3 regions of the Pseudarthrobacter sp. RHLT3-21 genome follow, and region 2 is predicted to be linked to each of the others. Evidence: predicted binding sites of a transcription regulator. Region 2 holds the regulator's gene; each other region holds the start of a gene.
The links. Region 2 encodes Rex, which represses fermentation and respiration genes when NADH is low (regulators of the CRP and FNR family bind a similar motif). Its sites were predicted from a motif close to CTTGTGAANNNNTTCACAAG; they were not measured.
Positions count from the first base shown of each region.

Region 1 (9,412 bases), on a different contig from region 2:
GGTCGGCCTGGGCACCGGCGCCACCCGTCGCTTCGGACCCCGCGATGGTCAGGACGACGGCGGGAGCGGACACGGGGGACTGGAGGGCAGCTGAAGCTAAAGTCATGGCACTATCCTGCCATCCGGCGTCGGGCCAACATGCTCGGCGTGTTCACCGTGGTCATGTGTGGTCACGCGGCCAACCACAGCCGATCTCCCTACGGCCGCGCAGAATCCGGTCCACAGGACCAACCCCCACATGGTGTGCCAGTGGGTCCCCATGAGGAAGGGGAGGGTAAGAAGGCCTGTGACCAACCCCGCCCCGCCAATCGCCAGGATATGGAGCCACTGGTCACGGACGGGCCGCATCAGGATTCCCGTCGCCAGGGCCAGGGGCATGCCGAGAATCACGGCGGCAAGGATTCCGAAAACGTAGCCTGTCGCACCATGCGGAAAGCCGAACAGCAGTACGGTGATGGCGGCTCCCAACAGGAACGCTCCGGGGCCGAACGTCAGCCGGTGCGGCCGGCTCATGCCGTCCCTTTGGCGATGGTGAGCAGTGCGCGGCCCAGCTCGGGCTGCCGGAAGATGAACCCCGCATCGAGAAGCTTCTGCGGCTGCACCCACCGGCTTTTCAGCACCAATTCGGTGTCCGTGCGGACCAGTACGGCCCCAAGCCGGAGCAGCCAGGCGGGTGTGGGGATGCCCAGTCTGGCGCCGTAGGCCCGGCGGACCAGCCGCATCAGTTCCCGGTTATCCACGACGTCGGGGGAGGCGACATTCACGGGGCCCGAAATGTCCGTTCGCGCCTGGAGGAAGCGGACGGCGCGGTACAGGTCTTCCACGTGAATCCAGCTGAACTTCTGATTGCCGTGGCCCATGTGTCCGCCCAGGCCAAGCCGCGCCAACGTAGCAAAGGGCCGCAGGGCGCCGCCGCCAGGCCCCAGGACGATCGAGATCCGCAGCGGGATTTTCCGCGTCCCGGGGGTGCGGGCCTTGTCCAGGGCGCCTTCCCAGGCGCGAGCCACGTCCACGGAAAACCCGGTGCCGAGTTCGCCGTCGGACTCTGTTTGGGGCCGGTCGTCCGCGTGCCGGTAGATGGTGCCGGTGCTGGCGTTGAGCCAGGCCGACGGCGGCGCCTCGCAACGTCCGAGGGCACGGCCGAGTGCCGCCGTGGTGGAGACGCGGGAATCGAGGATGGCCGCCTTGTTCCTGGCGTTATAGCGGCAGTTGACCGATCGTCCGGCAAGGTTCACCAGCAGGTCGGCGCCGTCCAGAACCCTGGTGATGGCGCCGTCGTCGTTCCAGTTGGCCGCTTCGGCCGTACCCTCGGTGGCCCGGCGGCCGATGGTGCGCACCGTCCAGCCGTCCTGTTCGAAGCGGTCCCGGAGATAGGTGCCGATGAAGCCCGAGGCTCCGGCGAGCACCACGGTGTTTGTCCTGTTCATTTCTTCCCCCTGCTTTGTGTTCGGTGGCGTGTTCAGTCGCGGATGCTGCGGCTCAGGCTGAGGACATCGTCCAGCACCTTGTTGACGCCGGGAATCCTTGCCAGCGAAAGCCCCCGGGCGATCAACGGGACGGCTCCGTCCACGAGTTTCCGGGTGCGGCGCTGGCCTTCCGACGTGTCGTACACCCAGAACAGCGCGATCCCCATGTAGCCCAGCCAGAGCAGTTCCGGCAGGTCCGCACGGAGTTTCTTCGGGGCCGGCGGGCTGGCGCCTTCCACCGCTGCCCGGAAGATGCCGAGCGAGGCCTCTCGGGCCGCCGTCGACTCGCCCGCGAAGGGGTTGACGGGCGACGTCGGCCGGATGGCAGTGGCCGCGAAGTCGGCGCCGAAGCGGTGGTACGGCGCCATGACATCCAGGCCGGCGTGCAGCGTGGCCTTCAGGCGGCTGCCCAGATCGGTGAGGCCCTCGAGTGCCTCGTCCGCCTTGGCCGCATGCTCTGCCTGGACCTGGACGTACAGTTCCTGCACCAGGTCGTCCTTGGAGGCGAAGTAGTAATACGCGTTGCCCACGGAGACCCCGGCTTCGGCCGCGATGGCCCGCATGGTGGTCTTCTCGAATCCGATCTCGCGGAACATGCGCAGCGCGACGTCCGCTACCAGTTGCCTGGTCTGTTCGCTCTTGGCGGCCATGATTTCTCCCCTTTTGAACGTGTTCAAAAGTGAGTATGGCATGAAACTGAACGTGTTCAAAACTGCGGCGATGTATGTTCGGTGGGAGAATGTCGTGACAGTGCTAATACAGCCGGCGTCCGCCGCAAATTTCGTTGCGGGAACGGTACGCCGAGCGAACCACTACGAATGGAATCTCCCCATGTCTTCCCCCTCGGGCCCTGACGCCCTGCCCATCGACAGCTCCGCCCCGACGGCACCCAAATTTGCATCGATCGGCTCGCCGTACTTCGGCATCATGCTGGCCTTTATGGCCGTGGTGCTGATCCTGTCGAACATCGGCGCATCCAAGGGCGTGGCGATCGGCCCGATCATCACCGACGGCGGCTTCTTCCTCTTCCCGCTTGCCTACATCCTGGGCGACGTCATCAGCGAGGTCTACGGCTTCAAGGTGGCTCGCAAAGCCATCTTCACCACTTTCGCACTGTCCGTGTTCGCCTCAATTTGCTACTGGGTGATCATCGCCCTGCCCGGCTTTGATGATGACTTCGGCACGTCCAAGCAGGTGGCCCTTGAGGGGGCTTTGGGTCCGGTGCCGCAGATTGTGCTCGCCTCGCTGGTGGCATTCCTGGCCGGCCAGACCATCAACTCGTGGATCCTGGTGAAGATGAAGGCCCGCTCCGGGGAGAAATCCCTCTGGGCGCGGCTGATGAGCTCTACCGGTGCCGGTGAATTCGTGGACACCCTGATTTTCTGCAGCATCGCCGCCTCCGTCATCGGCATCACCGACTTCGGCACGTTCGTGAACTACGTGGTGGTGGGCTTTGTCTACAAGACCCTGGTTGAGTTCCTGTTCGTCCCGGTGACGTCCCTGGTGATCGGGTGGATCAAGAAGCGCGAACCAAGCTACGGCGCAGGGTCAGCCCCCGCCTAGCCTCAGCCCTTGAGCGTCCCGTCGAGGAGGGCGCGGAGCTCGGCGTAGTGCCGCTCCGTGGCCTCCGAGTGGAACATCGAGGTGTCCGCCATCGAATAGCCGTGCGGCGCCCCGGCGTAGATCTCGTTGGAAGCCTTGAGCCCGGCATCGTCAAGCGCCGCGCCCAGGCGCGCAACGGCGTCGGGATCCATGCTCTTGTCGTGGTCGGCGTGGCCGAAGACGAACCGCGCCCGGGCCTTGTCGAGTCCCAGATGGGGGCTGTCCGGGGCATCGCTCGCAAGCCCGCCGCCGTGGAAGCCGCCACAGGCTGCCACCGCTTCGGGGTGGGCGATGGCCGTGCGGACGGCGAGACGGGCGCCCATGCAGTAGCCGAACGTGCCGATCGGACCCGGCGCGACGCCGTCGAGCGTTCCCAGCGCTTCCACCCACGCATCAATGTCCGGCAGCGCTTTGTCCGTGGTGAGGCGTCCGACGCGCGGGAACGCGGCCTTGCCGGCAGCTGCCCGGCCATCCGGAGTGGTCATGTCCAGGGCCGGCGCGAGTTCCGCGGCCGTGCCTTCGCGGTAGAAGGCGTTCGGCGCGAGGACCACGTAGCCCCAGTCGGCGATGCGCTGCGCCATCTCCTCGATGCGGGGGCGCAGGCCGAAGGCGTCCATGTAGAGGATGACGCCGGGGAAGGGGCCTTCGCCGGAAGAGGGGCGGGCCATGAGGGCCTCGGCTGTGCCTTCTGCGGCAGCGATTTCGATGAGCATTTGGTCAGGATATCGGAGGACGACGGCGGGACTCGCCTTCGGGCGCCGCCCACCCGGGAGCGTGTGACTCAGTAGTACTGCGCCAGGGTCTCGGCCTTGAACTCGAAGAAGGTCCCGGCTTCGATGGCCAGCCGGGCGTCGTCCACCATCTTCACCACAAAGCGTTCGTTGTGGATGGAGATCAGCGTGGCGGAGAGCATTTCCTTGGCCTTGAACAGGTGATGGATATAGGCCCGCGAGTAGTTGGCGCAGGCGTAGCAGTCACACCCCTCCTGGAGCGGCCCGAAGTCGCGCTTGTACTTGGCGCCGGACAGGTTGAAGCGGCCCGCAGGCGTGTAGAACGCGGAGTTGCGGGCCACCCGGGTGGGGGAGACGCAGTCGAAGGTGTCCGCGCCGTTCTCGATGGCCGTGAAGATGTCGTCCGGCTCCGAGATACCCAGCAGGTGCCGCGGCTTGTCCTCCGGCAGCTCCTCGTTGCACCAGCGCACAATCGTGCCCAGGTTCTCCTTCTCCAGCGCCCCGCCGATGCCGTAGCCGTCGAAGTCCATGGCGCCAAGGTCCCGGCAGGCCTTCCGGCGCAGGTCCTCATACTGCGCACCCTGGATCACGCCGAACAGGGCCTGGTACGGCTTCCCCACCCGCTCGGAGGTCAGCCGGAAATGCTCCTCGAGGCAGCGCAGTGCCCACAACCGGGTGCGCTCCAGCGATTCCTCCTGGTAGCCGCGGGAGTTCTGCAGCGTGGTCAGCTCGTCGAAGGCGAACATGATGTCCGCGCCGATCTGGTGCTGGACCAGCATGGAAATTTCGGGGGAGAAGCGGTGGCGGTCCCCGTTGAGATACGATTTGAACCAGACGCCGTCGTCGTCGATGTGGGCCAGGCGTTCCTTGCCCGGTGCTACGGCGTCGTCCGGGCCGGAGGTGTCCACCGACTTCATGTCGATGACCTTCTTGAACCCGGACCCGAGGCTCATCACCTGGAACCCGCCGGAGTCCGTGAACGTCGGGCCGGACCAGTTCATGAACGTTCCCAGCCCGCCGGCCTCGTCCAGGATGTCCGCTCCGGGCTGCAGGTACAGGTGGTACGCGTTGGCCAGGAGCGCCTGTGCACCCAGGTCCGCCATGGATTCCGGCAGGACGGACTTCACCGTGGCTTTGGTCCCGACGGCGATGAACGCCGGCGTGCGGATCTCGCCGTGGGGCGTGCTGATGGTCCCCGTGCGGCCCAGGAATTCGCCGCCGTTGGCAGATAGCTGGGCGGCCGACGCCGCACAGCTGTCAGCAAGCCGTGTGCCAACGGTGAAGGAAAACTGCGACTGGTCCGCTGCTATGGCGGAGACTGCCGCGGCTGAGAGGGGATCAGGTGAGACGGCCGAAACGGACACAGATGTAGCGGAGGCGGGGTTGGCTGGCACGGTTCCAGTGTGCCAGCAAACGTCGCCGATCCCTCAGTGGGCCGCTTCCGATGTGGGGTAGTTCTCAGCCCGCCAGCTGTCCCAGAGCGAATGGATGGACTCCACTTTGTGGGCCCCCAGATCGTATGTCGACGCGATCACCCTGGCGCCGCCGTGGGGCCTGAGCCCTTCAATGACGGGCTGGTCCGCCACAATCAGCAGGCCGTCCCCGTGCCCCGCGTAACCGTGGACGGTGAGCCCCACCTGGTGGTTGCTGTGGAACCAGACCTTGCCGGTGATCTCCTCGCCGGTAGCCAGCGTCAGCACGTACGTCTCACCCGGCGCGGGCACGTCCGATAACCCCAGCTTTTCGATGGCGGAAGCCGGCTCACCGGGAAGTTCGAAGAACAACGTGTGCCGTTTGCCGTGCGGGTGGTGTTCCAGCGCGAAGCGGAGTTGCTGGAGGAACGTCAGCCAGCCCTGGGTGATGTCCTCGTCCCAGGCCGCCCATTCCGAGTTATGGTCCAGGGCTGCCCGGGTGACGCTGACCAGAGTCCCGGCGGGCACCGGTTTCAGGTCGAAGACGTCGCCGCCGTTGGTGGTCAGGCTGGTGTGGTCCGGGGCTTCAACGACGTTGCTGCTGAAGTAGATCCCGTCAATCTCATCAGCCAGTTCGTCAGCCTCCCAGCCGTGCCACTGGGCCACTTTGGCCGGTTCGCGCAGCATGGTCCAGACCTGCGGCGCGTCAGCATTTATCACCACGCTTAGATTGTTCGTCATAGCCCGAATCTACAACGCGGGCGCAGCCCCGGGTAGGGGGTAATTCCCCCGCCCGGACAGCTCAGGCCCGGACGGCCTCGAGTTCGTTGCTGATCCGGCGCTGGAGTTCGCCGACGCCGATCGTCTCAGACCCGCCGTGTGCCCGGAGGAACAGCAGGGATTCGAGGCGCAGCAGCCGCCACTCCCGCTCGGCTTCATGGTTGGAGTTGTCGATCGAGCGGAAGATCTCTTTGTCGTACAGATTTGGTTCGTTCAGCGAACGCTGGCGCACCTTGGCGTTCATCCGCGCCTTGAATGGGTCTGTTTCCTGGTTTTCCGGCGTGCGCAGCAGCTTTTCGTAGACTTCGGCGCGCTCCTCCTGCCGCTCCTGGCGGCAGATGAAGCTGGACAACGCCAGCGACGCCTCCACGGACGCCCACCGGCCCGGGTTGCCATCGAACGGCAGGACGTTGAGCAGGTCCGCCACGGTGAGCGCACCGTCCGGATCCTTGTGTGTGATGAACAGTTCGTGGGCGAGGTCGCTGAGGTCCTTGAGGCAGCTGCCGGACTTGAAGTTGATGCCCTTGGCCAGCTTGTCCGCCAGCAGCAGCACCCCAACGGCGTCCGGATGCGCTTCCGCGGCAGCCTCCACCACCGCTTCGGGTGTGCCCTGCGGCGCCGGAATCCGAGCCAGTTCTTCCTCGGACGGGCCACTCGCCGCGGGCGGGATGGCCGGCAGGGGAGGTACGACGACGGCGGGAGCCGCCGGGGCTGCCTCCGCTTCGCCGGTGTGTTGGGGCTGTTCGGCAGGGGGTTGCGCCGCGACCGGAAGCTGCGTGACGGCGTCGGGCGTTGTGTCCTGGAGGGTGGGGTCCGGAACCGTGATGACCCGGACTGTTGTGTCCAGAATCTTCACGGTGGAGCCGGCTGCGATGCGGAGAGTGCCGCCGCCGGTGAGGTTTGCCAGGACCAACGCCGGGGTCCCGAAATCATCCGGTTCAAACTCCACGCGCTGGATTTCGGCGGTGCGTTCACCGTCGGGGAGGAGGAGCTGATCGCCGGTGGTCAGAGATCCAGCCTGCTGTTCGCTGTAGTGCCTGGCGGCTGGGGTTTCGGTCATGGGAGTCCTTAAGTTCTCTTGCGGTCCGCCCTACAGTCTACAAAGCGGGGCCCCGGAAGTCGGGGACGCCGGGGAACCCGCGGGCGTCAGTTACCCACTCCGGCAAAGGCCAGCGCTTGGCGTACCAGGGAGCCGCGGCCGCCGCTGAATTCGAGCTGGACGTCGGCGCTAAGCACTTCCGCAGGAGTCATCCAAGTCAGTTCCAGGGCATCCTGGCGGGGCTCGCATTCGCCCGTGACGGGGATGACGTACGCCAGGGACACGGCGTGTTGGCGGTCGTCGGTGAAGCCGGTCTGGGACGGGGCCGGGAAGTACTCGGCCACCGTGAAAGGGACCGGGCTGATGGGGAGCTGCGGAAAGGCGAGCGGCCCCAGGTCCTTTTCCATATGGCGAAGGAGTGCGGCGCGGATGGTCTCGCGGTAGATCACTCGGCCCGATACAAGCGACCGGATCATGTTTCCGTCCTCATCGGCCTGGAGCAGCGTGCCAACCTCGTTCACAAAACCCAGCGGATCCAGCCTGACCGGCACGGCCTCCACGTAGATCATGGGGAGCCTCCCGCGGGCCTCAAAAAGGTCTTCTTCAGAGAGCCAGCCGGGATTGGGGTCAGGAGTGCGAACGTTCATGGTTAAGTTCTACCCCATCGGACGGCCGCGGACCGCTGAGGGGTGAGCTATCAGCGTAAAGCGTCGCCCAAAGCGCCGGATCTCACCCCTCGGCCGGCTTACTCCCGGCTTACCCTGGGGTACCCCATGGCCGGATCATGGCCGGATTACGGGCGGATCACTCTGCGGCGAGGCGCTGCGAGATCCAGAGCGTGGGTGAAACATGCGAGGCGGTTGTGGCACGGCCGGAACTTCCTGCGGCGTCGGGGTTGGCCACGTGCAGGGTCCGGCCGAAGGCTTCCTCCGTTTCGCTGACGTCCAGCCCGGCGGCGGTGAGCCGGTCACGCAAGGCGCCCAGATCGCCGTCGTACTCAAATCCCAAGCCGGACCGCGCGGGGCCGGACGCCGGGCGTACCATCAGCACGCCGCCATTCTTGGCGGTAAAGTCGGCGGTTTCGTCGGCGTCCGGGACAGGGCGGAACCTGGCGCCGATGTCCTGCAGCGTCACCGCGGCGGCGCCGGGATCCTCCGTAAACCAGACCCCGACGACGGTCATGGCCGGATCAGCGTCAGTCGCGTTCGGCTCGCGGGCCCCCTTGTCAGCCAGGAAACTGAAGCCATCCCGGCCGGTGACGCGGCAGGACTTGCCGTGGTCAGCGGCGATGAGCTCGGCAACGGTGTTCCCGGATTCCTCCGCGGCCAGGGTGGTGCGCCGGGCGAATTCCGCCAGATCGCCCACCTCAACGCCCAGGGCGGTGGTGCCGTCCTCCGTGGCACTGGCGTCGGCCACATGCAGGGCCAGCCGGCCGGAACCGGCGTCGAACTCCCGCCATGGGCCGTCATCAACTGTCTTGGCCAACCCCAGGGCAGTCAGGAGCTGTTCCCAACGGTCCGGCCGGGAGGTGAAATGGACGGGTCGGACACGCAGCATGGGTTCCTCCTCGAAACCGGGACAGGTCGGTTACCGCCATCATGCCACTTCCAGCAGAAGGCGGGCAGAATAGGGCCATGGCCATTGAACTCGAGGAACTGCTGGTAGCGGACGCGGCGACGTGGCGGCTGTGGCTGGAACAGCACCACGCCACCAGTCCTGGCGTGTGGCTGGTCCTGCACAAGAAGGGCGGCAACACCACTGAACTGGACTACGAAGCAGCGTTGCAGGAGGCGCTGTGCTTCGGCTGGATCGACGGTCAGGGCAAAAGGCGCGACGACGACACCTCCTTCCAGCGGATGACCCGCCGCGGCCCGAAGAGCGTCTGGTCGGCGCGGAATGTGGACCGGATCGGGAAGCTTGAGGCTGCCGGCAGGATGACCGCAGCGGGCCGCGCGGCCGTCGACGCCGCCAAGGCGGATGGGCGCTGGGAAGCAGCCTATGTGGGACAGTCGACGGCGGAAGTTCCGCAGGATTTGGCCGCCGCCATCGCTGCCGTCCCCGAGGCCCAGGCCATGTTCGACGTCCTCACCTCCGTGAACCGGTATGCGCTGATTTACCGGACGAATTCCGTGAAGCAGGCGTCCACGCGTGAACGGAAAATTGCCGGCTTTGTGGAGATGCTGGCCCGGGGCGAGGCGCCGTATCCGCAGAAGAAGAAGCCCGCCGACCCGCCGCCCCCACCCAACTGAGTAGCAGTAAGTGTCGTTTTGAGGGCTCATAACGACAGTTACTGCTACTCAGTTGGGGTTAGTCGTCCTGCCGGAAAGCGACGGCTTCGCCAACCACCCGCAGGCAGAGTTCCATGCCCGGCCGGGCAATCGA
Region 1 is NZ_JBWZCI010000009.1:153,496-162,907, reverse strand. Features, by position in the region: gene AC50YA_RS12345 (hydroxymethylpyrimidine/phosphomethylpyrimidine kinase) at 1-106, opposite strand, end outside; gene AC50YA_RS12340 (hypothetical protein) at 103-513, opposite strand; gene AC50YA_RS12335 (TIGR01777 family oxidoreductase) at 510-1,427, opposite strand; gene AC50YA_RS12330 (TetR/AcrR family transcriptional regulator) at 1,460-2,116, opposite strand; gene AC50YA_RS12325 (queuosine precursor transporter) at 2,298-3,029, shown strand; gene AC50YA_RS12320 (dienelactone hydrolase family protein) at 3,032-3,781, opposite strand; gene tgt (tRNA guanosine(34) transglycosylase Tgt) at 3,850-5,193, opposite strand; gene AC50YA_RS12310 (SRPBCC family protein) at 5,227-5,952, opposite strand; gene AC50YA_RS12305 (DUF6707 family protein) at 6,014-7,051, opposite strand; gene AC50YA_RS12300 (NUDIX hydrolase family protein) at 7,138-7,677, opposite strand; gene AC50YA_RS12295 (VOC family protein) at 7,835-8,587, opposite strand; gene AC50YA_RS12290 (YdeI/OmpD-associated family protein) at 8,665-9,279, shown strand; gene AC50YA_RS12285 (ABC transporter ATP-binding protein) at 9,338-9,412, opposite strand, start outside.
Region 1: AC50YA_RS12325 (queuosine precursor transporter) is a predicted target of Rex. The motif match lies at 2,127-2,146, and genes of this name have one in related genera.

Region 2 (9,412 bases):
AACGAGCGCGGCGTGGACGGCACCATCCGCTACCTGCGAAACATGGGCGGGCTCTGGCTCCTGAGCGAGTGCCAGCGGACCTGGGCCGCTGAAGGCTACACTCCGGAACTGACTGATCTGCTGGCCGCCGCGGCGGCACTGCCCCCGGGCGGCCCGCAGATCAATCCGGACGATTCCGCCTTCATCGCCCCGGACAACATGCCCCACCGCATCCGCGCCACGGTCCGCCACACCGGGGACATCCTGCCGGATGACCCCGCGGCCATCACCCGTTGCATCATGGACAGCCTCGCCACCGGCTACGCACGGGCCATCGCGGACGCCGAACGCCTGGCAGACCGCACCGTGGACGTGGTCCATGTGGTGGGCGGCGGCTCCCAGAACAGGCTCCTCTGCCAACTCACGGCCGACACCACCGGTAAAAAATTGGTGGCCGGGCCGATGGAAGCGACCGCCGTCGGGAATGTCCTGGTCCAGGCCCGAGCCGCCGGGCACGTCAGCGGAGGGCTCACGGAACTGCGCCGCCTGGTGGTGTCATCGCACGAGCTGCAAACATTCACGCCGCAGCTCTCCCGCCTGTAACCACCCAGCATCCCAGCGCGAAAGGACACTGGAGGCCCCGGCGGCGGGCCTCAAGTGTCCGCTCGCGCCCGGAGGCGGGGCCCAAGTGTCCTTTCGCGTCAAGAGTGGTGCCCCGGGCAGATTGTGTGACGTAGGATCTCCGATAGCAACCCAACGAGACAGGACCGGACAGCAGCATGCCCCTCTTCGACCTTCCCCTTGACCAGCTCCGCGGCTACTCCTCGAGCGTCACGCCGCCCGCCGACCTCAAGGATTTCTGGGACGCCACTTTCAACGAGGCCCGGACGTTCCCGCTCAACGCAACGTTCGAGCCCGTGGAGAACCATTTGTCGGTCATCGACACTTTCGACGTCACGTTCGCCGGTTACGGCGGTGCGCCGATCAAGGGCTGGCTGCACCTCCCGGCGAACCGGCGCGCTGGAACCCGGCTGCCCGTCGTTGTGCAGTACATCGGCTACTCGGGCGGGCGCGGCTTGGTCAACCAGGACACCAAGTGGGCGCAGGCCGGCTACGCGCACTTCATCATGGACACCCGCGGCCAGGGCTATGGCGGGATCCTCGGCGAAACGGCGGATCCCCACCCGTCGGCGGGCGAGGTGGCCTACGCGGGGCTCATGACTAGGGGCGCCGGCAGCCGCGAGGACTACTACTACCGCCGGGTGTACGTGGACGCGTTCCGTGCGGTGGGAGCGGCGCAGTCCCACCCGGAGGTGGACCCGTCGCGCGTGGTCCTGGCGGGAATCAGCCAGGGCGGCGGCATTGTGGTGGCGGTTGCCGGACTGGCGGCGGGAAGGCTCGACGGCGTCATCGCCGCGCTGCCCGACGTCCCCTTCCTTCAGGACTTCCCTAGGTCGATCGACATCGCGGCCCGCGGCCCCTATCCGGAAATCGCGGCTTTTCTGGGCCGGCACCGGTACCGGTATGAGCCGATGCTCGCGGTCCTGAACTATTTCGACGGCGTCAACCTGGCCCGGGCGGCCACCGCGCCTGCCTTGTACTCGGTGGCGCAGATGGACGATGTCTGCCCGCCGTCCACGGTGTTCGCCAGCTTCAACGCCTACGGCGGCGACTCCGCGGCACAAAAGGAGATCGAGGTCTACCGGTTCAACAACCACGAGGGCGGCCAGGAGCACCACTGGATCAGGCAGCTGCGGTACCTCCGCGAGCTCCTGGGCTGATCCCCCTGACCAAGTAGGTGGTGCCATCAGTCGTTTTGGAGGCTCAAAACGACAGATAGCGCTACCTAGTTGGGCGGGCGGCTGACTGGGGCCCGGATTTCCACGTGTGACGGCCGTGATTTTGCGGCCGTCGCAGCCCGCGGTTATGGTGTGCCTATGACAAACCGTTGGTATGCGTATTTTTCGTTGGCTCTGGAGGAGCCCGCGTCTAACTGACACGCATCCATCTTCCTTCAGAGCCAACAGGGCAGAGATCATTCTCTGCCCTTCGCCATTTCTCCGGCGGGTTCTGATCTGGGCCCGCTTTCCTATCTGGAAAAGGACCCGAACATGAGCGCCGCGACAGCCACTCCCGCAAAATCCACGTCCAATCTGCGCGTCAGCGAATTCACGCCGCTGCCCACGCCCCAGGAGCTCATCGCCGAGCTGCCCCTGGACGCCCGGGTGACGGACGTCGTCGAGCGTGGCCGCGACGAAGTGCGCGCCATCATGGACGGCGTGGACGACAGGCTGCTGGTCATCGTGGGCCCCTGCTCCATCCACGATCCCAAGGCAGGGCTGGAATACGCCCGCCGGCTGGTCAGCCAGGCAGAAAAGCACCGTGACGACCTCCTGATCGTGATGCGCACCTACTTCGAAAAGCCCCGCACGACCGTGGGCTGGAAGGGCCTGATCAACGATCCGCGCCTGGACGGCAGCCACGACATGGTCACCGGGCTCCGGACCGCCAGGGAGTTCCTGCAGCAGCTCACCGCGCTGGGGCTGCCCACCGCCACCGAATTCCTGGAACCCATCAGCCCCCAGTACATGGCGGACCTGATCTCGTGGGGAGCCATCGGGGCCCGCACCACCGAAAGCCAGATCCACCGCCAGCTTGCCTCCGGGCTCTCCATGCCCATCGGATTCAAGAACGGGACCGACGGCGACCTCCAGGTCGCGCTCGACGCGTGCGGCGCCGCCGCTGCCGCGCAGGCTTTCCTGGGGATCGACGGCGACGGCCGGGCCGCGCTGGTGGCCACCGCCGGGAACCCGGACACCCACGTCATCCTTCGGGGTGGACGTAAGGGGCCCAACTACTCAGCTGCCGACGTCGAAAGTGCTTCCGCCAGGCTCGCCGGCAAGGGGCTCAACCCCCGGCTGATCGTGGACGCCAGCCACGCCAACAGCGGCAAGAGCCACCACCGGCAGGCGGAGGTGGCACTGGAAATCGGCGCACAGTTGGAGCGCGGCGGCAAGGCGACGCAGGCCGTCGCGGGCGTCATGTTGGAGAGCTTCCTGGTGGGCGGTGCCCAGAACCTGGATGTCACCGAGCACGCGGCGGGCCGGGCGGAGCTGGTCTACGGCCAGAGCGTCACGGACGCGTGCATGGATTGGGACGTATCCGTTTCGGTCCTCGATCAGCTCGCGGCGTCCGCCCGGAAGCGCCGGACCGCTTAATGATTGCCCGGATGACTTTCACTACAGCCCCATGAACCTCTAGAGTATCTAACACATGGTTGGTGGATGGCTCAGCATCGGCACACCGAAAATGAAACACAGCTGGGGTTACTGTCGTCATCCATCAGCAAAGGAATAGGGAAATGTCCGCAGAACAGAACTTCTCGAACGCGAAGTTCCTGACCGTGGCCGAAGTGGCCGAGGTCATGCGCGTCTCCAAGATGACCGTCTATCGGTTGGTCCACTCAGGCGAAATGCCCGCGGTGCGTTTCGGCCGGTCGTACCGGGTCCCGGAAAACGCCGTCGACCAGTACCTCAAGGGTGCTGTGGTGGACGGGCACACCGAAACCGCCTGAGCATTACCTGCGGTCAGTGGGCATCGCCAAGAAGCGGTACCCTGTTAAGGAACGTTTTACGTCATTGTAAGAATCTGTCAGTTGTTTCAGTTCTGTAGCTCTGTCCACGGACCTTTTCCATCAGACAGGTACTGCATCTAGTTTGTGAGGAACTTTCGTGGGTTCAGTTATTAAGAAGCGTCGCAAGCGTATGGCCAAGAAGAAGCACCGCAAGTTGCTTCGTAAGACCCGTCACCAGCGCCGCAATAAGAAGTAGAGATACTTCGACAAGCGTGAAATGCCCGTTGCCTTCCCGGCAGCGGGCATTTTTTTGCGTCTAAGTGGTCACACCCGCCCAACTGAAGTAGCGCTATCTGTCGCTATGAGGCCTCAAAGCGACAGTTAGCGCTACTTAGATGCGGGGCCGCGCATCCGGGAGTATCCGCGCCAGAGCCCGTACACGGCGCCGCCGGCCGTTGCTGCCTTGAGCCCCAGGGTGGCTGCGCGGCGGCCGGAACGGAAATCGTAGACCGGCCAGTTGTTGTCCCGCGCGTGGCGGCGGAGCCTGGCATCGGGATTGATGGCCACCGGGTGCCCCACCACTGTCAGCAGCGGGATGTCATTGTAGGAATCGCTGTAGGCCCAGCACCGCTTGAGGTCCAGGCCTTCGGCGTCTGCAAGTTCCCGGACGGCCACAGCCTTCGCTGCACCGTGCAGGATGTCACCCACCAGGCGGCCGGTGTACATACCGTCGGCAACCTCGCCTACCGTGCCCAAGGCTCCGGTCAGGCCCAGCCTGGTGGAAATGACCGCGGCGACCTCAATGGGGGTTGCGGTGACCAGCCAGACCCGCCGGCCCACGCGGAGGTGCTGCTGCGCCAGTGCCTTGGCGCCGGGCCAGATCCTGGACGCGATCATTTCGTCGTAGACCTCTTCGCCCAAGGCCTTGACGTCTTCCACCGTGATGCCCGCGGCGAGGGTGAGGGCGGAATCGCGGACAGCGTGGACGTCGTCCATGTTCTCGCCGCGCGCCACAAACTTGAACTGCTTCCACGCGAAGCCCGCAGCCTGCGTCAGGGTAAAGGCTCCGCGTTGGTGCATCTTGCGGGCGACGTGGAAAAGGCTGGCGCCCTTCATGAGGGTGTTGTCGACGTCGAAGAAGGCGGCTTCGCCGGTCTGCATCACTGCATCCGGCTGGGTCACCACAGCGACGTACTTCTCCTCGGGCATGTCCACGAGTCTAGTCAATACTCGGTGGCCAAGATTTTAGTGCCAGTGCCAGTGCCTCCTCGTGCCCCGCCGTCGGCCCCTGCCTTCTGCCCCGAAGGGCGTTACGGTTAATGCATGGCAAAACCCGAGGTAGTCCTCATCACCAAAGCAGACTGTCACCTGTGCGCAGAGGCGCGCGACGCCGTCGGACGCGTTACTGCCTTGCTGGGACTTGGGTGGACGGAACAGCTGGTGGACGAGCTGCCGGAACTGCGTGAGCGGTACGCGGAGGAAATCCCGGTGGTCCTGGTGGATGGAATCCAGCGCGATTTCTGGAAGATCGACGAAGCCCGGCTGGAGCGCGTCCTCCAACGCGCCATGGCCCAATAGGAAAGCGGCCTCGCAGAATGACACCGGCTTTGTTGGCACCAGCGGCGGGGCTCTAGAGTGGAGTCACGACGCGATGGGATGGAGGGGATAGTGACTTCGCTGGATTCATCTCCCCAGGCTGTCCAAGGTGCAGAGAATGCCCAGGGTCCGCAGCCTGTCCACGGTACAGAGGCGGCCAAGCAGATACCGCCCGCAGCAGTGGCACGGTTGACCATCTACCTGCGCGCCCTTAATACGCTGCTGTCCGACGGCGTCGAGCGGGTGTCTTCGGAATCCCTGGCAGAAGCTTCGGGCGTGAGCTCGTCAACACTGCGCAAGGACCTTTCCTATGTGGGTTCGTACGGCACGCGCGGCGTGGGCTACGAAGTGCAGTATCTGAGCCGCCATATCTCCGCGGCCCTGGGACTGACCCATGACTGGAAGGTCGCCATCGTGGGCGCGGGTAACCTGGGCAAAGCCCTGGCCCGCTACGGCGGCTTCGAGTCCCGCGGTTTTGACGTGGTGGCAATTTTCGACGCCGACCAGATGGTGGTGGGCAATGAGGTGGGCTGGCTGCGGGTCAGCGACGCCGCGGATATGGAGGCCGTCCTGCAACGGACCGGCGCCAACATGGTGGTCCTGGCACTTCCGGCCACCGTGGCGCAGGCCGTGTGCGACCGCGTAGTGGCGGCCGGTGTCCACAGCATCCTGAGCTTCGCCCCCGTCATGCTGCAGGTCCCCGCGGGCGTCAACCTCCGCAAGGTGGACATGGCCACCGAACTGCAGATCCTCGCCTATCACGCACAACGGGCGCAGACCCCTGACCGGACCGCCTAGTTCTTCGGCGGCTGGCGGGGTCCACGCCCGTTAGGGTGTGGATTTCGACTGGTTGGTACTACTGGCCGTAGGGGTTGCCAGGCGTGGTGCCCGGGGCGCCGTACGGGCTACCGAACGGCTGCTGCTTGCGGAAGTACGGAGCCGCCGCCGGCAGGTAGAGCAGCACGATGGCTGCGATCCCGGCGAGAGTCCCCACGGTTCCGAGGCTCGGTACGCCGAAGAGGCCGAAAATCGACAGCGCCGCGAAAACGGTGCCGAGGATGCGGGCCCAGTTCTTGCCCTTGCGGACGAAGAATGCCACCAGCGCGTACAGCCCGGCGCCGATGATGGCGAAGACCACGAGCGATCCGGCGAGGACGCCCTTGAGGTCCTCGTAGGCGAACTCCGTGCCGGTGGCGCCGCCGCTGCGCATGGCGTCTTCGAAGGCATTGCGCATCGCAGGGTCATCGAGCATGCCAATGCCCATCAGCAGGCTGATGACATACACAACGCCCGCGGCAATCAGCAGCCAGAACGAGATGTTGACCAGCTGGGGAATCCCGTTGGATCCCGTGGCCTGCGGCTGTTCGGAGGGGTACTGCGCGTAGGGAGACTGTCCGTACGGCTGCTGGCCATAGGGCGGAGGTGTGGGCTGGCCGAACTGCGGCGGGGTGTTCTGCCCGTACTGCGGGGCGTTCTGTCCGTACTGCGGCGCCGGGGGAGTCTGCTGGCCGTACTGCGGGGCGTTCTGTCCGTACTGCGGCGCCGGGGGAGTGGGCTGCCCGAACTGCGGGCTGTTCTCGCCGTATCGGGGTGCCGGCGGCTGGTTGCCGGGCTCGGGCTCGTTCGGGACGGGAGGCGGGACAGGCGTGCTCATGAGCGGTCCTTTGCAGGTCGGATGTCAGTTCGGCTGCTGGGTGCAGTCCAACTGGCCTGCCCCCAGTACGGCTTGGTTCCACCGTACCCCCGGCGCGTGCTGCGGGGGATCATTCCAGAGAGGTATTCCGGCTTAACTCAGCCCGGATCGTTCAAGACCCTGTTTCCAGGGATATTCGTGCACGCGCGGCTGTCTATTCAGGGCCAGAAGCGCCCGTAATGGCCTGGCCAGCTGGGTGGGATGCGTCTACGCGCGGCCCTTGACGGAGTTGAACCAGGCCTGTGAGTTCGGCAGCCACATCAGAACGGTTGCCGCGGCGCTGATGAGGAAGCCGAGCCAGTTGTTACCGATCCCGCTGCCGCCGCCAACACTGCCGCCGAGCACGGCGAGCACCAGCGAAACGCCGGCGACGATTGTGAGGGCAAGGCGGGCCCATTCCTTGCCTTCCTTCATCTTCAGGACCAGGACAATCTGAGCCGCGCCCAGGACGAGTGCCACCAGGACGAGAAGGAGGACCACCGCAGCCAATGCGGGCGCCACGGTAAACAATGCCAGGGTGGCAAGCATGCCGAAGAGGCCGCCCAGTACACCCAGCATGCCGCCGATGAGCCAGATCCAGTACGAGACCTTGAGCTCGGTGGGCAGCCCGGTCACGCTGAACATGCCGGAGAAACCGCCCTTGGGCATGACGTCGTTGAAGTTGTGGGGGCCGTCGGTGGGCATTGCAAATTGGAAGCCGCCCGGCTGGCCCGGCTGGTTGTTTGATTGCCCGGGCTGGCCGTAGGGCTGTCCTGGCTGCGAGTAGGCCTGGCCAGTCTGCGGGTAACCCTGTGGCGGCTGGTAGCCGGCGGGCGGAACGTTGCTGGCAGGCGGCTGAGTGGCAGGCGGCTGGGCGCCGGGCTGCTCGGCGCCGGGCTGCTGGGGCTGCTGGGGCTGTGGTACTTCACTGTTGCTCATGGGTCTCACTGTAGACCGCGTGTCCGCCTGTATCTAGGGGATAAAACAAAGCACCCCGGCCGCCAGATTCCGGGGAAATGGCGGCCGGGGTGCTTCGGGAAGAAAAGCTAGGCTGCGGGTGCGATGAACGCGAGCTCCAGGTTGATGGCAACCTTGTCGCTGACCAGCACGCCGCCGGCTTCCAGTACGGCGTTCCAGGTCAGGCCGAAGTCCTTGCGGCTGATGGTGGTTTCAGCGGAGACGCCGGCGCGGGTCATGCCGAACGGGTCCACGGCCACGCCGTTGAACTCGGTCTCGAGGGCAACGGGGCGGGTGACGCCCTTGATGGTGAGGTCTCCGGTCAGCTCGTAGCTGTTGCCCTTGGCCACGAGGCCGTTGGAGACGAAGGAGATTTCCGGGAAGGCCTCGACGTCGAAGAAGTCTTCACCGCGGACGTGGCCGTCACGGTTGACATCGCCGGAGTCGAAGCTGGCGGTCTGGATGGTGGCACTGATCTTGGAATCGGCCACGTTGTCGGCGAGGTCCAGGGTTGCCACGGCGTCCTTGAACTGGCCGCGGACCTTGCTGATGCCGGCGTGCCGGACGGTGAAGGCGATCTCGCTGTGGGAGTTGTCGAGGATCCAGGTGCCGGTGGTGACGTCTGCGGGAAGAGTCATGGTGTTTCTCCTTGGGTTTGTCGGGTGGTACTTCCGGATAGCTTGACGCTTCATCTGTTGAATCATCAACTATCCGCTGCATCCAGTATAAACATGCATTTGCATGTTTTGTTCCCTGTTCCGGAACATTTTTCCAAAAGTTTGAGTTCTACTGGATGTAGAAGATTTCGGATAGCCCGCCATCTTTGAGAAACTAGTAAACATGCCCCAATCCACTGTCCATCTGCTCCGCCATGGCGAGGTCCACAATCCTGACCGCGTTCTGTACGGCAGGCTGCCCGAATTCCACCTCTCCGAGCTGGGCCGGGAGATGGCGCAGATGCTCGCCGACCACTTCGCCGAGCGTGCCGCGCGCGGGGCCAGGATCGTCTACCTCGCGGCGTCGCCGCTGGTCAGGGCGCAGGAAACGGCGGCTCCCACGGCTGAGGCGCTTGGTCTGGAAATCCACACAGACGGCCGCATTATCGAAGCGGAAAACTACTTCCAGGGCATGAAGGTCACCAAGGCCGAGCTCCGGAAGCCCAAGCACTGGCCCCACCTGGTCAACCCGTTCCGGCCGTCCTGGGGCGAACCGTACAAGGCGCAGGCCGCACGCGTCAGGTCAGCTGTTGAGGACGCCCGGCTCCGAGCTATCGACCTGGCCGCCGGGGACTACGGAACCGACGGCCCGGAAGCCATCATGGTCAGCCACCAGCTCCCCATCTGGGCCACCCGCCTCAGTGCCGAGAACAAGCCGCTGTGGCATGACCCGCGCAAACGCGAGTGCACGCTGACGTCCATCACCTCCCTGGTGTTCGACGACGACGGCTCGCTCCTGCGCGTTGACTACAGCGAGCCCGCTGCCGTACTCCTTCCCGGTGCCGCCAGCACCCCCGGAGCCTGACATGACTGGCGCACGCACAACATCCAGCAAAACATCAAGCACCGCATCCCGCCGTGCCGTACTCGCCGCCGGCGGCGCAGCCCTGACCGCCCTGACACTGGGACTGTCCGCCT
Region 2 is NZ_JBWZCI010000012.1:19,370-28,781, forward strand. Features, by position in the region: gene AC50YA_RS13870 (rhamnulokinase) at 1-582, shown strand, start outside; gene AC50YA_RS13875 (acetylxylan esterase) at 759-1,760, shown strand; gene AC50YA_RS13880 (3-deoxy-7-phosphoheptulonate synthase) at 2,091-3,197, shown strand; gene AC50YA_RS13885 (helix-turn-helix domain-containing protein) at 3,341-3,553, shown strand; gene AC50YA_RS13890 (30S ribosomal protein bS22) at 3,711-3,809, shown strand; gene AC50YA_RS13895 (HAD family hydrolase) at 3,941-4,762, opposite strand; gene AC50YA_RS13900 (glutaredoxin family protein) at 4,877-5,131, shown strand; gene AC50YA_RS13905 (redox-sensing transcriptional repressor Rex) at 5,222-5,947, shown strand; gene AC50YA_RS13910 (hypothetical protein) at 6,006-6,803, opposite strand; gene AC50YA_RS13915 (hypothetical protein) at 7,050-7,760, opposite strand; gene AC50YA_RS13920 (YceI family protein) at 7,868-8,416, opposite strand; gene AC50YA_RS13925 (histidine phosphatase family protein) at 8,619-9,299, shown strand; gene AC50YA_RS13930 (TlpA family protein disulfide reductase) at 9,301-9,412, shown strand, end outside.

Region 3 (9,412 bases), on a different contig from region 2:
GCCCACAAAGTTCTTTCTACAGGAAACGGGGCGACAACGGACTGATCAGCCGCGGATGTCGTCATAGAGCACGGTGGAGATGTAACGCTCACCGAAGTCGCAGACAACCGCCACGATCAGCTTGCCGGCATTCTCCGGACGCTTGGCGAGTTCCAGGGCACCCCAAACGATGGCGCCGGAGGAGATGCCGCCGAGGATGCCTTCCTTGACGCCGAGTTCACGGGCGACACGGACGGAATCCTCCAGCGTGGCATCCAGGACTTCGTCGTAGACGTTGGTGTCCAGGATTTCCGGGATGAAGTTCGCACCGATGCCCTGGATCTTGTGCGGCCCGGGAGCGCCGCCGTTCAGGATGGCGGAGTCCTTCGGTTCGATGGCAACAATCTGGACCTCAGGCTTGCGCTCCTTCAGGACCTGGCCGACGCCGGTGACGGTTCCGCCAGTGCCGATGCCGGCGACGAAGATGTCCACCTTGCCGTCGGTGTCGGACCAGATTTCCTCGGCGGTGGTGGTGCGGTGGATCTCAGGGTTGGCCTCGTTGGCGAACTGCTGGGCCCAGATGGAGTTCTCTGTGTTGGTCACGATTTCCTGGGCCTTGTCCACGGCGCCGCGCATACCCTCGGAACCCGGGGTCAGCACAATCTCGGCACCGAACGCCCGGAGCATGACGCGGCGTTCGGTGGACATGGTCTCGGGCATGGTCAGGATGACCTTGTAGCCGCGGGCTGCGCCCACCATGGCCAGGGCGATGCCGGTGTTGCCGGAGGTGCCTTCAACGATGGTGCCGCCGGGCTTAAGGGCGCCGGACTTCTCAGCGGCGTCAACGATGGCCACGCCGATGCGGTCCTTGACGCTGTTGGCCGGGTTGTAGAACTCGAGCTTGACGGCCACAGTGGCGTCCAGGCCCTCGGTGAGCCGGTTCAGGCGGACCAGCGGGGTGCCGCCGACTAACTGCGTTACATCGTCATAGATCCGTGCCATGTAGATATGCCTATCTCTCAAGTGTGAATACTGAGGTCAGCCTAACGATGGCTGAGCAGCCGCTGCTAAGCATTAAGCCACGCAGAGTAATATTTCCTGGCCTTGGCGAGCTTCGGATTGATGATCACCTGGCAGTAACCCTGCTCGGGATACTTGGCGTAGTAATCCTGATGGACGTCCTCCGCGGTATGGAACCGTGGCAGCCGACTGACCTCGGTCACGATCGGGTGCGACCACAGTGCCTGGTTCCGTTCGATGGCTTCCTCGAAGAGAATCTTCTCTTCGGTGGTTTCATAGAACATGGACGAGCGGTACTGCGTGCCCGCGTCGTAGCCCTGGCGGTTAAGCGTGGTGGGATCGTGCAGCGCGAAGAACATGTCCAGGATGATCTCGGCCGGGATGATGGTCTCGTCAAAAGTGACTGCAACTACCTCAGCGTGGCCCGTGGTCCCGCCGCAGACGGAGTAGTAGTCCGGCTGGGGGTCGTGGCCGCCCGTGTAGCCGGAAACCACCGACGCGACGCCCTTGGTTTTCTGGTAGACAGCGTCAAGGCACCAGAAGCAGCCCCCGCCAAGAACAAAAGTTTTCATGACCTCTTCAATGGTTGAGCGCGCCGGATGATTCCCTGACTACCCTACGAGATTTTGAAACATGCCGGGCAAATGGCCGGATGGGGTAAAACTGGGAGCATGGAACCTGCAGACATCGGTGTCACACATGCGGACAAGCACGACGACGGGACGCTATTCGGCGAGGACGCTACAGCGGACGGTCCGGCTGCTCCCACCCTGGGCCAGGTGCTGCTGGCGGTCGAGGAACTCTGGCCCGAGTCCCTGGCCGAAAACTGGGACGAAGTGGGGCTTGTGGCCGGCCATCCGTCTGCGCCCGTTACGAGGGTGATGTTCGCCGTTGATCCGACGCTTACGGTGATCGAGGAAGCCGTGGAGCGGGGTGCGGAGCTCCTGATTACCCACCACCCGTTGCTCCTCAAAGGCGTCACGTCAGTGGCGGCCACCACCGCCAAAGGACAGGCCATCCACCGGCTGATCGAGTCTGGAACCGCGCTGTTGACCGTCCACACCAACGGTGATTCCGCCGTCGGGGGCGTTTCCGATGTCCTGGCTGACGCGCTGGGACTGGAGGGCGTTGTCCCGCTGACGGTTGCCGCGAACGGACTGCCCGAGGAAGGCATCGGACGCGTGGGGGACCTGGCTGACGTGATGAGCCTGGGCGATTTCGCTGCCCGGGTGTTCGGCATCCTGCCGTCCGTAGCCGGGGGAGTCCGCGTGTCAGGGGACAAGGACGGCCTGGTGCGGCGCATTGCGGTGTGCGGCGGCGCGGGCGATTCCCTGTTCAACGAGGTGCGGGCCAACAACGCCGACGTCTATGTCACCGCCGACCTCCGCCACCATCCTGCGTCCGAAGCGCGCGAAGCGGCAGTGAACGGCCGGCCGTACCTGATTGACGTCTCGCACTTTGCCAGCGAGTGGTTGTGGCTTCCCGCCGCGGCGTCGGCACTGGGTAATGTGCTCGCCGATCAGGGCCACGACGTCGAGATCCAGGTAAGCACCACCAACAGCGATCCGTGGGACTTCATTCTGACTCCGGGCGGGGACTAGAGTCTATAGAGCGCCGATACGGTGCCCGGCTTCGGCCGGATTGGATTTAGCGGAGGTAAATAGTGGCCAAGGCAGCACCGGCGGAACAGTTGAAGTTGCTCGAACTGCAGGGGCTGGACGCAAAGCTCAAGTCCCTGTCCAACCGCCGTCGCGCCCTGGAAACCGATCCCCGGATCGAGGACCTGCAATCTGCCCTGTCCGTCGCCAACGGTGAACTCGGCTCCGCCAAGATGGCCGTCCATGACGCCGAATCTGAGCTGAAGCGCGCCGAGGCCGACGTCGAACAGGTCGCCTCCCGCATCGAACGCGACGAAGCCCGGCTCAACAGCGGAACGGGGCTGTCCAAGGACCTCGTTGCCCTGCAGAAGGACATCGCATCGCTGAACAAGCGCCGCTCGGACCTTGAAGACGTTGAGCTGGAAATACTGGAACGCCTGGATTCGCTGCGCGAGCGGCAGGCTGCCCAGCAGGTCATCGTGGACAACGTCCAGGGCTCGTTCGGCGGCATCCGCGCCGAACTCGATGAAGCCCTGGCCGAAGTAGCCGCTGAAGCGGCCGTTGTCCGTGGCAAGCGTGCCGAATTCGCTGAAGGACTTGACGCCGGGATGCTGGCGGTCTACGAAAAGACGCTGGCGAAGCGGGGAGTGGGCGCCGCCCGGTTGTTCCACGGAACCTCTGAGGCCTCCGGAATGAAGCTGAGCCCCGGAGACCTCGCCGAGATCAAGGCCGCCGCCGCAGACGTCATTGTGTTCTGCCCGGATTCGGGAGCCATCCTGGTGCGCACCGCCGAGTGGAACACGCCCGCCCCAACTAGCTAGCAGCCCGCCCCAACTAGCTAGCAGCCCAAGTAGGTCGCACTAACTGTCGTTTTGAACGCTCAAAACGACAGTTAGTGCTACCTAGTTGGGCAGGAGAATATTCAGGGCATGCGGCTTCCGCGCTGAACCATCCACCAGCTCCGCGTCCCATTTTTCGCGCGCGGCCTTCAGCAGTAGCGCCGGGGTCTGCGGGGCGTTGCCGCGGCGGGCCAGCAGGTGCCGCGCCAGCTCGCCGCGGGTGTGCTTGGCGAAGTGGCTGACCACCTTGCGTACGCCGTTGACCTCGGTGAAGACGTTGACGGCCACCGTCTGAGCCGGCGGCGGTGCCCATGCCGCGGCATACGTGCTGGAGCGGCAGTCCACGAGCAGGTGCCCGGACACGGACTCCGCGAGGGCCTCCGAAAGCTGTGGCTTCCAGAACGAGGCGAGGCGGCCGACGTTGGGCAGTGCCGTTCCCATCGACAGCCGGTAGGCGGGTACACGGTCGGCGAAGCGGATGGCACCCCATAGTGCCGAGATCACCAGCACCGAAACATCGGCCTTCCGGCGCTGCGCGAGGGTCAGGGATTTGTAGCCAAGGGCGTCGTACAGAACGCCCGAATAGATCTGGTGCGCAGGGGCCGCCGGTTCGGCATGGAGGCGGGTGTTGCGTTCGACGTCGTCCTGCAGCGATGCGCCGACGCCCAGCAGGGCGAGGGCATCCTCATGTGCGCTGACCGTCCCCAGTGCCTCCAGGACCTTGGCCCGGTAGGTGTTGAGTTCGGGAAAGCTCAGTGACGGCCAGTCGACGGCGGACCCGCGGACTGCCGGGGTCTTGCCTTCGGAAGGGGGAAGCAGAATCAGCACCGTACGATCCTACCGGCGACGGCGGTTCCCCCTTCCGGCGGTAGACTGGCTGCGGATGGGTTGACCAGGCGGCCGCGCGTCACGCAAGTGACTCGAGGAACGTCCGGGCTCCGCAGGGCAGGGTGGTGGGTAACGCCCACTCGGGGTAACCCGCAGGCCAGTGCCACAGAGAACAGACCGCCTGCGTCTTCCGGCAACGGAAGGTCAGCAGGTAAGGGTGAAACGGTGGTGTAAGAGACCACCAGCTTCCCGGGTGACCGGGAAGGCTAGGTAAACCCCACCCGGAGCAAGGCCAGACAGGACACGTTTGAGGGCTGCCCGCCCGAGTGTCCGGGTAGGCCGCTGGAGGGCGTCGGCAACGGCGTCCGTAGATGGATGGCCGCTACTCCCGCGCTGGTAACGGCACGGGAGCACAGAACCCGGCGTATCGGTCAACCCATCCCACCACCATCACCCGGCACGGACCTGCCCCGCATGTGAGTGATTTCACGCTGGCGGCGGCGGTCCGCGGGGGCTGCTCCAGCCTAGAATGAAGAGCGAACGTAGAGGTTCTGCCGCCGGGTCTGCGTTCGCAGCCGGCGGCCTTTCTTTACGCTTCTCCACGGCACCCGGGATGGACTGCATCCTGCCGGTGCCAGAGCCCCTGGACAACATCAGGTGGCCGCCAACCGCGTACGACGACGTATGCGGCTGAACCGAGGAAGGTAGTTCTGTGAGCCAGACGTCAGATTCTTGTCTTGATACGTGGATGGGCCGGGAGGCTCTCGCCGAGGCCATGATTCCGGTGATTGGCCGGCTGTACCGCGAAAACAACGTGGTGACCAGCATTCACGGCCGCAGCCTGATCAACAAGTCCACCATGAACATCCTCAAGGCGCACCGTTTCGCCCGCCGCATGAGCAACACCGAGCTCCTGCTCGAAGAGACCGCACCGCTGCTGAACATCCTGGCGCAGCTGGAGCTTGGTGCGGCAGCTATCGACGTCGCCCGCCTGGCGGAGAAGTTCAAGGCAGAAGGCGACGGCGCCACCCTGGAAGAGTTCCTCCGCGCCGAACTTGCCGAGGTAGTGGGCAAGCGCGGCGGCGATGACCGCACCAGCACCGACGTTGTGCTTTACGGCTTCGGCCGGATCGGCCGCCTGCTGGCCCGCCTCCTGATCGAAAAGGCGGGCGGCGGCCACGGCCTGCGCCTGCGCGCCATCGTGGTGCGCCGCGGCTCGGACAAGGACCTCACCAAACGCGCCAGCCTCCTGCGCCGCGACTCGGTCCACGGCTCCTTCGAGGGAACCATCCGTGTGGACGAAGACGCCAACACCATCACCGCAAACGGTGTCCAGGTCCAGGTCATCTACTCGGACAATCCCGCCACGATCGACTACACCGCCTACGGCATCCACAACGCCCTGGTGGTGGACAATACGGGACGCTGGCGCGACGCCGAGGGCCTGTCGCAGCACCTGCAGAGCAAGGGCGTTGCCCGCGTTCTCCTCACGGCACCGGGCAAGGGCGAACTCAAAAACATTGTGCACGGCATCAACCACCGCACCATCGAGGACACGGACCAGATCGTGTCCGCAGCGTCCTGCACCACCAACGCCATCACCCCGGTCCTGAAGGCCATCAACGACAAGTTCGGTGTAATCCACGGCCACGTGGAGACCGTCCACTCCTTCACCAACGACCAGAACCTGATCGACAACTTCCACAAGGGCGACCGCCGCGGCCGCTCCGCCGCGCTGAACATGGTGATCACCGAAACCGGCGCCGCCAAAGCCGTGGCGAAGGCGCTGCCCGAGCTGCTGGGCAAGCTCACAGGAAGTTCCATCCGCGTCCCCACCCCTGACGTCTCCCTGGCCATCCTGAACCTCAGCCTGGAAAACGGCACCACCAAGGATGAGGTCAACAACTACCTCCGCGAGATGTCACTGCACTCTGACCTGCGTAAGCAGATCGACTACATCGACTCACCTGAAGTGGTTTCCACGGACTTCGTCGGCTCCCGCCGCGCCGGCATCATTGATGGCCTGGCCACGATCTCCAACGAGAAGAACCTGGTCCTCTACGTCTGGTACGACAACGAGTTCGGCTACAGCTGCCAGGTAGTCCGGGTTATGGAAGAGATGGCCGGCGTCAACCCGCCGTCCTTCCCTGCCAAGGAACCCGCTGCTGCCTTGGCCGCAATCGCTGTCTAGAGGCTCGCCTGCCGGGCCGGCTGCCCGACATTCCCGGCTGATTCACTGGAATCAGCCGGGAATCGGGACCACACTGGTGGCATGGATAACGAAACTCTCCACGAGACCACCCTTGAGCACGCCCTCGACGTCGCCAAGGCCAACCACAAGGAAGCCATCAGGCTCCTGGACCAGGCGCGCACGTCCCGGATGTCCGGCGACGTCGGGGAGGACCGGGTGCGCCAGCTCGAGGGGCTCCTCCAGGTTGCCGAAGAAGACCTGCGCCGCGTGGCCCGGGAGCAGTAACCGGTCCTAGCAGGTAGGTGGCCTGCCCGGCCACTCTTCCTCCCCAATGTGGACAACTGCTTCAGTGTCAGAGGCGTGGCCTAGGCTCTTCTGGTGCATTACATTTCCCGAAGAGCAGGTTGCCCATGACCGTCAGCTGGCGTGCCTACCGCCGTGCCCGCCGCCGCTCGAGGCAGGCCTGGACTTTCCTGGCGGTGCTGGCACTGTCAGTGGTGGGCTCTGCGGTGTGGTTTTTCACTGCCGGCCAGTTCGCAGCGGCAGAACCGGCAATCGCAGGACCCAGCGAGGCGCCTGTTTTCGACGGGACCTGGATGAAGCCCGTGGTTCCGGTTCACGTAGTACCGCAGGGGAGTGCACGGGACGCCCTCGAGGGGCTGGCCGTCAAGGGGCGGGCTCCCAAGGACAACTACCAGCGTGAGGCCTTCGGGCAGGCCTGGCTGGACGTGGACCGCAACGGCTGCGACACCCGCAATGACATCCTCCGGAGGGACCTGACCGCCGTGGGCTTCTCGGAGGGGTCCAAATGCAGGGTAGCGACAGGGGCCATCCAGGAGCCGTACACGGGGAAAGCCATGGAGTTCCGGCGTGGCCCGGAGAGCAGCAAGGAAATCCAGATCGATCACGTCGTGGCGCTCAGCGACGCGTGGCAGAAGGGCGCGCAGGGGCTGACCCCGCAGCAGCGCCAGAGCCTGGCCAACGATCCGCTGAACCTCATCGCTGCGGACGGTCCCGCCAACCAGCAGAAGAGCGCAAGCGACGCGGCCACCTGGCTGCCGAAGAACAAGAACATCGGCTGCCACTATATTGCCCGCCAGATCTCGGTGAAGGCGTCCTACGGACTATGGGTCACGCAGCCGGAGAAGGATGCGATGAAGCGTGTCCTGGACTCGTGCCCGGACCAGCCAACCATCAGCGCCCGGTAGTGCGTGGCCTGCGCCGGTTTAGTGGCCGAACGGGTCCGGATCCACGCCGGGCATCCAGGTCAGCCCGGGCACGCCCCAGCCGCTCTTCTTGGCCTGTTTCATGGCCTTCCGGGCATAGCGGTCCGTCAGTCGGTTGACGTAAAGTTTTCCGTCGAGGTGGTCGTATTCGTGCTGGATCACCCGGGCGAACCAGCCTGTCGCTTCGAATTCAACCGGCTGCCCGTAGCCATCAAAGCCTTCCACCCGTGCCCACTCCGCACGCTTGAGCGGGTATGCGCCGCCCGGAAACGAGAGGCAGCCCTCTTCCTCGTCGTCGGGGTCGGGCACGGCGCCGGAGATTTTGGACAGCGTCAGCACGGGGTTGACCAGGGCTCCGGTGGGGGGAGCGCCGTCGTCATTGTCGTACTTGTAGATGAAGATTCTCTTGCCGACCCCAACCTGGGGCGCCGCCAGACCCACGCCGTTGGCAGCGTCGTTGGTTTCAAACATGTCCGCGATCAGGGTGCGCAGTTCGTCGTCGAACACCTCCACCTCTGCGGCGCGGCGGTGCAGCACCGGTTCTCCCCAGACGGTGATTGGCAGAACTGTCATGTCAGGCGGCCCTTCGTGCGTGCGGCGTGACGCCGGCGTTATGCAAAAAAATGGAGGCCGCACCGGATATCCGGTACGGCCTCCAACTGGACGGCTGTTACTTCCGCCCTATGAGGGTGAGCTACGGGGGTTGAACCCGCGACCTCCTGGACCACAACCAGGCGCTCTGCCAACTGAGCTAAGCCCACCATGTGCCCCGCAGATTTCCGGTGATCCGGTGTTCTGGAAAGGCAACTCAAATAGCTTACCTGCTGTTCGGGGGTGCTTGTGCCACTTTTGGGGCTTTTGCGAAAATTTCCGCCAAACGTGGTGCAGATTACTCTTTGGGGATACCTGCTGTGCCGGGCGTGGCAGTGATGCGCTGGGCGACTTCGCGGGCCGTTGCGCTGTCAGGTCCGGGAGCCGGTACAAAAACCGCCTCGCGGTAGTAGCGTAGCTCGTCGATGGAATCATGGATGTCCCCCAGGGCGCGGTGGCCACCCTTCTTGGCGGGGGACTGGAAGTAAGCCCGGGCGAACCAGCGGCGGGAGAGTTCCTTGATGGTGCTCACGTCGATCACGCGGTAATGCAGGTGTTCTACGACGGCCGGCATGTCGCGGGAGAGGAAGACGCGGTCGGTCCCCACGGAGTTGCCGCCCAGCGGTGCCTTCCGCGGGTCCGGCACCCACTTTTCGATGTACTCCATCACGGCGGCCTCGGCCTCGGCCATGGTCTTGCCGTGCGGCAGTTCCTTGAGCAGCCCGGACCGGGTGTGCATGTCCCGGACGAAGTCGTTCATCTGGGCAAGGGCAGCATCCTCGGGCTTGATCACCACGTCCACACCGTCGCCGAGAATGTTGAGCTCTGAGTCCGTCACCAGCGCCGCCACCTCGATCAGGGCGTCGTTCTTGATGTCCAGGCCGGTCATTTCGCAGTCGATCCAGACGATGCGTTCGTTAGATATAGGCACCGGACCAGCCTACCGTTTAGCTCCGGCGCAACCGTCCGATGCTAGGATTTCGGGTACATGGGGGCGAGGATTTTGCCGCCGTGCTGTGCCTGCGCGGCCCGGGCGGCCACTGCCGCCCGCGGGGCTGGAGCGCCGAATGCAAAGAGATTGGACGATCCTGAGATGACGGCGCCTGTGCCTGCAACGGGGGAGATGGCCGCCAGCGTGGT
Region 3 is NZ_JBWZCI010000001.1:460,789-470,200, forward strand. Features, by position in the region: gene epsC (serine O-acetyltransferase EpsC) at 1-6, opposite strand, end outside; gene cysK (cysteine synthase A) at 46-981, opposite strand; gene msrA (peptide-methionine (S)-S-oxide reductase MsrA) at 1,047-1,571, opposite strand; gene AC50YA_RS02190 (Nif3-like dinuclear metal center hexameric protein) at 1,671-2,600, shown strand; gene AC50YA_RS02195 (zinc ribbon domain-containing protein) at 2,663-3,418, shown strand; gene AC50YA_RS02200 (YaaA family protein) at 3,500-4,264, opposite strand; RNA gene rnpB (RNase P RNA component class A) at 4,321-4,707, shown strand; gene AC50YA_RS02210 (glyceraldehyde-3-phosphate dehydrogenase) at 4,977-6,455, shown strand; gene AC50YA_RS02215 (hypothetical protein) at 6,537-6,740, shown strand; gene AC50YA_RS02220 (HNH endonuclease family protein) at 6,866-7,663, shown strand; gene def (peptide deformylase) at 7,682-8,254, opposite strand; tRNA gene AC50YA_RS02230 (tRNA-His) at 8,370-8,442, opposite strand; gene orn (oligoribonuclease) at 8,571-9,203, opposite strand; gene mptB (polyprenol phosphomannose-dependent alpha 1,6 mannosyltransferase MptB) at 9,366-9,412, shown strand, end outside.
Region 3: AC50YA_RS02210 (glyceraldehyde-3-phosphate dehydrogenase) is a predicted target of Rex. The motif match lies at 4,738-4,757, and genes of this name have one in related genera.